DNA from 2 places in the Mesorhizobium sp. P3_A10 genome. Region 2 is predicted to be linked to the other one. Evidence: predicted binding sites of a transcription regulator. Region 2 holds the regulator's gene; the other holds the start of a gene.
What was found. The regulator PhoB, encoded in region 2, activates phosphate uptake and scavenging genes when phosphate is short. The targets are predictions, from matches to a motif close to TGTCATNNANCTGTCAT.

Region 1: phnF (phosphonate metabolism transcriptional regulator PhnF) is a predicted target of PhoB. The motif match lies at 1,603-1,619, and genes of this name have one in related genera.

The regions. Positions count from the first base shown of each region.
Region 1 covers NZ_JBFUFZ010000008.1:93,709-97,916, reverse strand. The annotation lists gene AC1DXU_RS26240 (zinc-binding alcohol dehydrogenase family protein) at 1-553, shown strand, start outside; gene phnF (phosphonate metabolism transcriptional regulator PhnF) at 831-1,580, opposite strand; gene phnG (phosphonate C-P lyase system protein PhnG) at 1,700-2,161, shown strand; gene phnH (phosphonate C-P lyase system protein PhnH) at 2,161-2,772, shown strand; gene AC1DXU_RS26220 (carbon-phosphorus lyase complex subunit) at 2,774-3,886, shown strand; gene AC1DXU_RS26215 (alpha-D-ribose 1-methylphosphonate 5-phosphate C-P-lyase PhnJ) at 3,883-4,208, shown strand, end outside.
Region 2 covers NZ_JBFUFZ010000007.1:115,387-119,594, forward strand. The annotation lists gene pstB (phosphate ABC transporter ATP-binding protein PstB) at 1-505, shown strand, start outside; gene phoU (phosphate signaling complex protein PhoU) at 547-1,254, shown strand; gene phoB (phosphate regulon transcriptional regulator PhoB) at 1,274-1,963, shown strand; gene AC1DXU_RS24340 (hypothetical protein) at 2,104-2,499, opposite strand; gene AC1DXU_RS24345 (ROK family protein) at 2,783-4,030, opposite strand.

The DNA.
Region 1 (4,208 bases), on a different contig from region 2:
GCAGGCTGTATCAGGCGCCCGCGCGCTGGTCATCGGCGCCGGGCCGATCGGTCTCGGCACGGCGCTGTTTGCCCGCATTGACGGTCTTGACGTCACGCTGCTCGACATGAGCAGCGAAAGGCTCAGCTTTGCCGCAAGCGAACTCGGCTTTTCGACGCTCGATGCTTCACAGGATTCTGCGGCCGATCTGGTGCGAGAGGCGACCGGCGGCGAAGGGTTCGACGCGGTTTTCGACGCCACCGGCAATACCGCCTCGGTGCAGTCGGCCTTCGCCCATGTCGCGCATGGCGGGACGCTGGTGCTGGTCAGCGTGGTCAAGGACGACATCACCTTTTCCGACCCTGAATTCCACAAGCGCGAGATGACCTTGATCGGCAGCCGCAATGCCCTGCGTGCCGACTTCGACCATGTCGCCGCCTCGATCCGCAACGGTGCGGTGCCGCTGGCCAAGCTCGTCACCCACCGCACCACGCTCAGCGATACGCCGCGCGACCTCGCAAGATGGGCGCACGAGAAATCCGGGCTGATCAAGGCGGTGATCGAGGTCGGATAAAACGTCCGCTCCGACACGAAATTCGGCGGATCGTTGAGACTTCGGCAGGTCGCATGCCTCGGCAATTTGCCGAAACGCCCATCGCTTCGTCATCCACGGGCGGAGCAAGGAGCGTAGCGACGCGGCGCAGACCCGAGGATCCATGCCGTGATTTCGAGCCGCTGCTTCGGTGCAGAATTCTGGTCCGCTGCGATCCTCGCCCGAGATCGCGGCATGGATCCTTGGGTCTCCGCGACGGAGCTCCGCTCCTGCTTCGCCCAAGGATGACGAAAGTTAGCTACAGCGCCGACAGCTTCAGCTCCACCCGCTCGGCCGGAAAGCGAGACTCGGAAAACTGGATCGGCTTTCCGTCGGGCGTGACGTTGATGGCCACCGTGACCAGCACGATGGCGCCCGGCTGCAGGTCGAGATCGGCAAGATCGGCTGCATCGGCGTGGCGCGCCGACAGAACGGTCGATTGCCGGAGATAGTCGTCTATGCCGAAGCGGGCCAGCGACGCGGTGATCGAACCGGTCTGCGCCATCGCGGCATCGATGCCGGCGAAACGTCTGGCATCGAACCAGCCGGCGGCGCGCGACACAGGCCGTCCGTCAGCTTCGCCGCGTGTCTCCAGCCGGATCACCTCGGCGCCCTTGGCCAGCCCAAGCCCCTCGGCGACACGCTGGCTCGCCGGCTCGACCGATGAGGCGAGCAGCACGATATGCCGCTCCGATGCCTGTCCTTGCAGGCCTTCCGAAAAGCGTGTGCGCGCGCCGATCGGATAGGACAGCCGTTTGCGCGACAGCACGAAGGTGCCGCGCCCCTGCTCAGCCCTGAGCACGCCGTCCTGCACCAGGGCGGCGATGGCGCTGCGCACCGTGTGCCGGTTGACGCCATAGCGTTCGGCCAGCACCACCTCCGGCGGCAGCGCGGCATTCTCGGCAAAATCACCCAGGGCGATTGAATGCAGGATCTGGTCGGCGATCTGCCGCCACAATGAGACGCCGCTGCGCCGCTCGATACTATCAGCCAATTGCTGCCCGGCCATTTTCGCCCCGATCCTTTGCCCCTGTCATCCACCCGTCATGGACACACGCTAGATAATAGATATAATTTGTATAGATGTCTATATCACTAGACAAATTTACGTGAACAGGAGCAGCGACCATGCGAGGACAGGAAGCGCGCGATCAGGCTGAGCGCAAGGCCGTCATGGCGACGCTGGCGCAAGCAAGCGGCGATGACATCGTCCGCCTCTGGAACGCGGCCGGCCTGCCCTCGGAAGCCGAACTTCTGCGCGGTCCCGAAACCGGCCTGGTCACGGTGCGCGGCCGCATCGGCGGCGGCGGCGCCCCCTTCAATGTCGGTGAAGCCACGGTCACCCGCGCCACGGTGCGGCTCGCCTCCGGACAGGTCGGCCATTGCTACGCGCTCGGCCGCGACAAGCAGAAGGCCCGGCTGGCGGCAATCGCCGATGCGCTCTGGCAGGATTCTGCCCACCGCGACGATGTTCAGACCAAGCTCATCGCCCCCTTGCAGGCGGCATTGGTCAAGGCGCGTGAACAGCGTCGCGCCGAGACGGCGGCAACGAAGGTGGATTTCTTCACCATGGTGCGCGGAGAAGACTGATGGACATCGCGACCCAATCGATCGACGGCGGCTTCGCCGATCCGGTGTTCAACGCCCAGACCGTGTTCCGCGCCGTGATGGACGCGATGGCGCGGCCGGGCACCGTGCAACCCCTGTCGGCTTTTGCCCGCCCGCCGGCGCCGCTGACGGGAACCGCCGGCGCCATCGCATTGGCACTGTGCGACAACGACACGCCGCTCTGGCTCGACCCCACCTTGCAGGCCGCCGCGGCGGTCAAATCCTGGCTCGGCTTCCACTCAGGCGCGCCCTTGGCCAACACACCGGCCGACGCGCATTTCGCGCTGATTTCGGCACCTGCCGAGATGATGTCGCTGGACGGCTTTTCGCAAGGCACGCAGGACTATCCCGACCGCTCCACCACGCTGATCCTGCAGGTGAGCGATCTCGTCTCGGGCACCCCGCTTCTGCTCGCCGGCCCCGGCATCGAGGCGACGGCGACCATCGCGCCGGCGCAGATGCCACGCCATTTCGTCGAACAGTGGAAGCAGAACAACCAGCGCTTTCCGCGCGGCGTCGACCTCATCCTGGCCGCACCGGGCGGCATCGCCTGCCTGCCGCGCACGACGCGCATCAAGACGATGGAGGCCTAGCATGTATGTCGCGGTAAAAGGCGGCGAGGCAGCCATAGCCAATGCCCACAGATTGCTTGCCGATCGCCGGCGCGGCGATCGTTCGGTGCCGGCACTTCGCCTCGACCAGATCGTCGAGCAACTGGCGCTCGGCGTCGACCGGGTGATGAGCGAAGGCTCGCTCTACGACCGGGAATTGGCGGCACTAGCCATCGTCCAGGCGCGCGGCGACATGATCGAGGCGATCTTCCTGGTGCGCGCCTATCGCACCACGCTGCCGCGCTTCGGCTACACCAGGGCCATCGACACCGCCACCATGCTGGTCGAGCGGCGCGTGTCGGCGACCTACAAGGATTTGCCCGGCGGCCAGCTTCTCGGCCCGACCTTCGATTACACCCACCGGCTGCTCGATCCCGAGCTTGCCGCCGGCGCCGATGTCGCTGAACCCTTGCAGCGTGCAAGCGAGGCGGAAGCCATGCCGCGCGTGTCGGCGATCCTCGCCCGCGAAGGCCTGATCGAGCCGGATGGCGACATGCCGCAAGACCATGTTCCCGGCGACATCACCCGCGAGCCGCTGGAATTCCCGATGGCGCGTGACATCCGCCTGCAGGCGCTATCGCGTGGCGACGAGGGCTTTCTGCTGGCGCTCGGCTATTCCACCCAGCGTGGCTACGCCCGCAACCACCCCTTCGTCGGCGAGGTTCGCATAGGCGAGGTCGAGCTGGAGCTCGATGTGCCGGAACTGCCCTTCGCCGTGCCGCTCGGCTGCGTCCGCGTCACCGAGTGCCAGATGGTCAACCAGTTCAAGGGCTCGGCCAAGGCGCCGCCCCAATTCACCCGCGGCTACGGCCTGGTCTTCGGTCAAAGCGAGCGCAAGGCGATGGCCATGGCGCTTTGCGACCGCGCGCTTCGCGCGACCGAACTCGGCGAGGATGTCGTCGCTGCGGCCCAGGACGAAGAGTTCGTCATCTCGCATTCCGACAATGTCCAGGCGACCGGCTTCGTCGAGCACCTGAAGCTGCCGCACTATGTCGACTTCCAGGCCGAACTCGACCTCGTACGCCGCATGCGCGCCGAGCACGACGCCCGCGAAAACGCCGGCAAGATGGAAGACAAGCGGGAGGCCGCGGAATGACCGCCCAACAAGCCGAAATCGCCACCTACAACTTCGCCTATCTCGACGAACAGACCAAGCGGATGATCCGTCGCGCGATCCTCAAGGGCATCGCCATCCCCGGCTATCAGGTGCCGTTCGCCTCGCGCGAAATGCCGATGCCTTATGGCTGGGGCACTGGCGGCGTGCAGGTCACCGCTTCGATCATCGGGCCGGACGACGTGCTGAAGGTCATCGACCAGGGCGCCGACGACACCACCAATGCGGTCTCCATCCGCGCCTTCTTCAAGAAGGTCGCCAATGTTGCTGTCACCACCGATACCGCCAGCGCCACCATCATCCA
Region 2 (4,208 bases):
CCGCGTTGGCATGGTGTTCCAGAAGCCCAATCCGTTTCCGAAGTCGATCTACGAGAACGTCGCCTACGGCCCGCGCATCCACGGACTGGCCAAGCGCAAGGCCGACATGGATCAGATCGTCGAGTCGAGCCTGAAGAAGGCGGCGATCTGGAACGAGGTCAAGGACCGCTTGCAGGAACCCGGCACTGGCCTTTCCGGCGGCCAGCAGCAGCGTCTGTGCATCGCCCGCGCTATCGCCGTGTCGCCCGAGGTGATCCTGATGGACGAGCCCTGTTCGGCTCTCGATCCGATCGCCACCGCTCGTGTCGAGGAGCTGATCGACGAACTGCGCCAGAACTACACGATCGTCATCGTCACCCACTCTATGCAGCAGGCGGCGCGCGTGTCGCAGCGCACGGCGATGTTCCATCTCGGCTACCTCGTCGAGGAGGGCGCCACCGATAAGATGTTCACAAACCCCGACGACAAGCGCACCCAGGACTACATCACCGGCCGGTTCGGCTGAGCGGTTCCGGCAGCGAAGTTTCAGGCACGAGGACTAGGATCATGGGTGAACATACCGTCGCATCTTTCGATGAAGAGCTGGGGCAGATCAGCAAGCTGATCCGCGACATGGGCGACCTCGCCGGCTCGATGGTCAGCGGCTCGACCAAGGCGCTGCTCACTTCGGACAACGCATTGGCGCAGCGCGTCGTCTCCGACGACGCCATCATGGATGCGCGCCAGCGCGAGCTGGACGACCGCGCCATCACGCTGATCGCCAAGCGCCAGCCGATGGCCAACGATCTGCGCGCAGTGGTCGGCTCGATCCGCATGGCCGGCGACCTTGAGCGCATCGGCGACCTCGCCAAGAACATCGCCAAGCGCGTCGGCACCGTCGGCCTCAGCGTCACGCCGCGTGACCTGTCGCATTCCATCGATGCGATGGCTCAGCTGGTGCTCATCCAGGTGCAAGGGGTGGTCGAGGAATATGCCGCCGCCGATGCGGCAGCACTCGCCAAGCTCAGAAACGACGACGAGCGCATCGACGTCAAATACACCTCGGTGTTTCGCGAGCTGTTGACCTACATGATGGAAGACCCGCGCAACATCACCGCGTGCACGCATCTGTTGTTCTGCGCCAAGAACCTCGAACGCATCGGCGACCACGTGACCAACATCGCCGAAAATGCGTACTATGTTTTGACCGGCTCGCAACTGCCCGCCAATCGGCCGAAGCAGGACGAGACGGCGATGTCCGCGCCGGCGGCATGACGACAAAGGTGACCAGTCGATGATCGCGCCACGCATCATGGTGGTGGAGGACGAGGAGCCGCTGGGCGTGCTTCTCCGCTACAATCTCGAATCCGAAGGTTACCAGGTCGAGGTGGTGACGCGCGGCGACGAGGCCGAGATCCGTTTGCAGGAAAACGTGCCCGACCTTCTGGTGCTGGACTGGATGGTGCCGGCGGTTTCCGGCATCGAACTTTGCCGGCGCCTCAGGATGCGGCCCGAAACAGAGCGGCTGCCGATCATCATGCTGACCGCGCGCGGCGAGGAGAGCGACCGCGTGCGCGGCCTGTCGACCGGCGCCGACGATTATCTGGTCAAGCCGTTTTCGACGCCGGAGTTCATGGCGAGGGTGAAGGCGCTGCTGCGCCGCGCCAAACCGGAAGTGCTGTCCAGCGTGCTCAAGGTCGGCGACATCGTGCTCGATCGCGAATCGCACCGGGTCTATCGCAAGAAGAGCGAAATCCGGCTCGGGCCGACCGAATTCCGGCTGCTCGAATTCATGATGCGGCACCCCGGCCGGGTGTTCTCGCGCAGCCAACTGCTCGACAATGTCTGGGGCGAGACGATCTACATCGACGAGCGCACGGTGGATGTGCATGTCGGGCGCTTACGCAAGGCGGTCAACAATGGCCGCATGCCTGACGTCATCCGCACCATTCGCGGTGCCGGATACGCGATCCGCGAAGACTAAAGCCTTCAGTTTCGACGGAAGCATATCCAGTGTCGTTGAAGTGGTCAGCGCATTCGTCCGGCTTGATGTTGAAAAAAATGCGACCGATATCTGAGTGACTGAGAGGTACAACTTGCGGATCGCCGGATCGTTTTTTCTCCCTATTCGCTCTCTGCGATAGCAATAATGTCTATCAATCGTCCCTTTTCGATATGCGCTTCTATGGAGTGACGGCCTGGTGGGAATAGCCAGTAGTAAGCTCCACTAGGCACCCAAAGACCTTCGTCTTTTCTTAGTGGCATAAAGCTTGCTTGAATATTCGTCGTCGTTCCTCGGCCGGGACTAACGCTCACTTCAAAGCTCTGGCACGATAGCCATTTTGTGAACTCTTCCGCGCCAAGGGCTAGGAACTTACGTCTGGCAAATCCCGTCGCCTCATCATTGGAGGTGAATTTCCCCCATGCTTCTCTGGCATCTATCAATTGGCCAACCGGGCAGCCTGGACCAGGGTGTTGGGCGGCGGCGGTGCCGCCAAGCAATAGCAACACGGAGATCAAGAAAAGTGCCGGACGATATCTGATCTAGCTTTTGAGGAAGCCTGGTTGCTGTAGACCAGTCCGATATACCGCTGTCGTGTGATTGAACATTCTACCACGTTCTTTTATATGGCTATGGTGGCCTGCAATCTAGCATTGCATTGCTCTTCGTCTATCGGTTTGTACGAAGCTCTGGTATGCGGATAATAGTTTGCTAAGGAGCGCTCGCTCGGGCCACCGTGGAGTGGTTCCCGGGCTGACCTGAATCTCAACCCATCCCACGTCGCGATCCGACATTTCGATTTTAGGCCACGTCTTTCCCGATGGCGCCCGCCTTTGCCTGCCCGCCCGGCGCGAAAATCTCCTGGTCGACGAAGCTCAGTGCCCGCATCGCGCAGCCTTCGCGGATCAGCGGCAATTCGTTCGGCTCGGTGTCGAAGGAGATCGATTTCGAATGCTGGCCGCCGGCGGTCTGGGCGATGGCCTCGCGCAGCGCCGGTTCGATAAGGTCGAAGGCGGCGGCGCTGACGCCGACCATGGCGACGGGTGCGGGATCGATCAGTGCAAACAGGCTGCCGAGGCCGAAACCGAGTGCTTCGCCGGCCTTGCGGTAGGCCTCGCGCTCCGGCCCGTCCTTCTCGCGTGCCGCGGTGGCGAGCGCCCGCATGTCGGCGTCGCTGACATCAGCGACCGGCTCGGCGTCTTCGCCCAGTTGCCTGGCGTTGCGCCAGATGGCGTAGTTGCCGGCATAGGCCTCGACGCAGCCACGCCGCCCGCAGCGGCAGAGCGCGCCGCCCGGCCGATGGATCATGTGGCCGAATTCGCCGCCCGAGGAATGGGTGCCGGTGAACAGCTCGCCCTTCAGCACCAGGCCCATGCCTATGCCGTGCGACAGCAAGATGGCGATGAAATCGTCGCGGTAGCGGACCGGATCGCGCCACTGCAGTGCCACCGCCATCATGTTGCAGTCGTTTTCCATGGTGGCGGGAATGCCGAATTCGCCTTCTAGTATGTCGGCGAAGGCGATGTCGGTCTGCGGCGTGATCGGCGACCAAAGCATGGCGCGGGCGTGCGAATCGGTGATGCCCTGGATGCCCATGGCGATGCGGGCGACGCTGTGGGTGTCGAGGTCGGGATCCTCGAGCCGGCGCCGCACGATTGCCGTGCATTCGCCGATCAGCTCGTCGCGCGGCGTGGTCAGCGTGTCCAGCCGGCGCTGTTCCTCGGCAACCACCTGGCCGGCATAGTCGATGACGGCGACGGAGAGGAAATTCAGCGACAGCACCACGGTCATCACCGCGGCGGCTTCCGGATTGAGCCCGAGACCGACTTGCGGCCGTCCACGTTTCAGCGAGACCGGTTCGCTGGCCTTGCTCTCGGCGAGGATGCCTTCCGTGATCAGGGCCGAGGAGATCGCCGATATGGTCGAATGGCTGAGGCCGGTGGTCGCCGCGATCTCGGTCCGAGAGGGCTGGCCGGCGCGGCGCACGGCCGAGAGCACCATCGCCCGGTTGCGGCGGCGCAAATCGTCGTGGCGGATACCAACCGACATCTTTCTGCTTTCCTCCCGGTCGTCGTCGCGGCCTCTCATGATATTGAAGGCAGTCGGTGACACCAGCCAAATATTGGCAGAAGCCGGCAGCACTGTCATTATTTATTGCGAGCCTCGAAAAAAAGTCAGCGACACATCAAAATCAATCAGAATCGATGTTGACAGCGCTCCGGCGTTG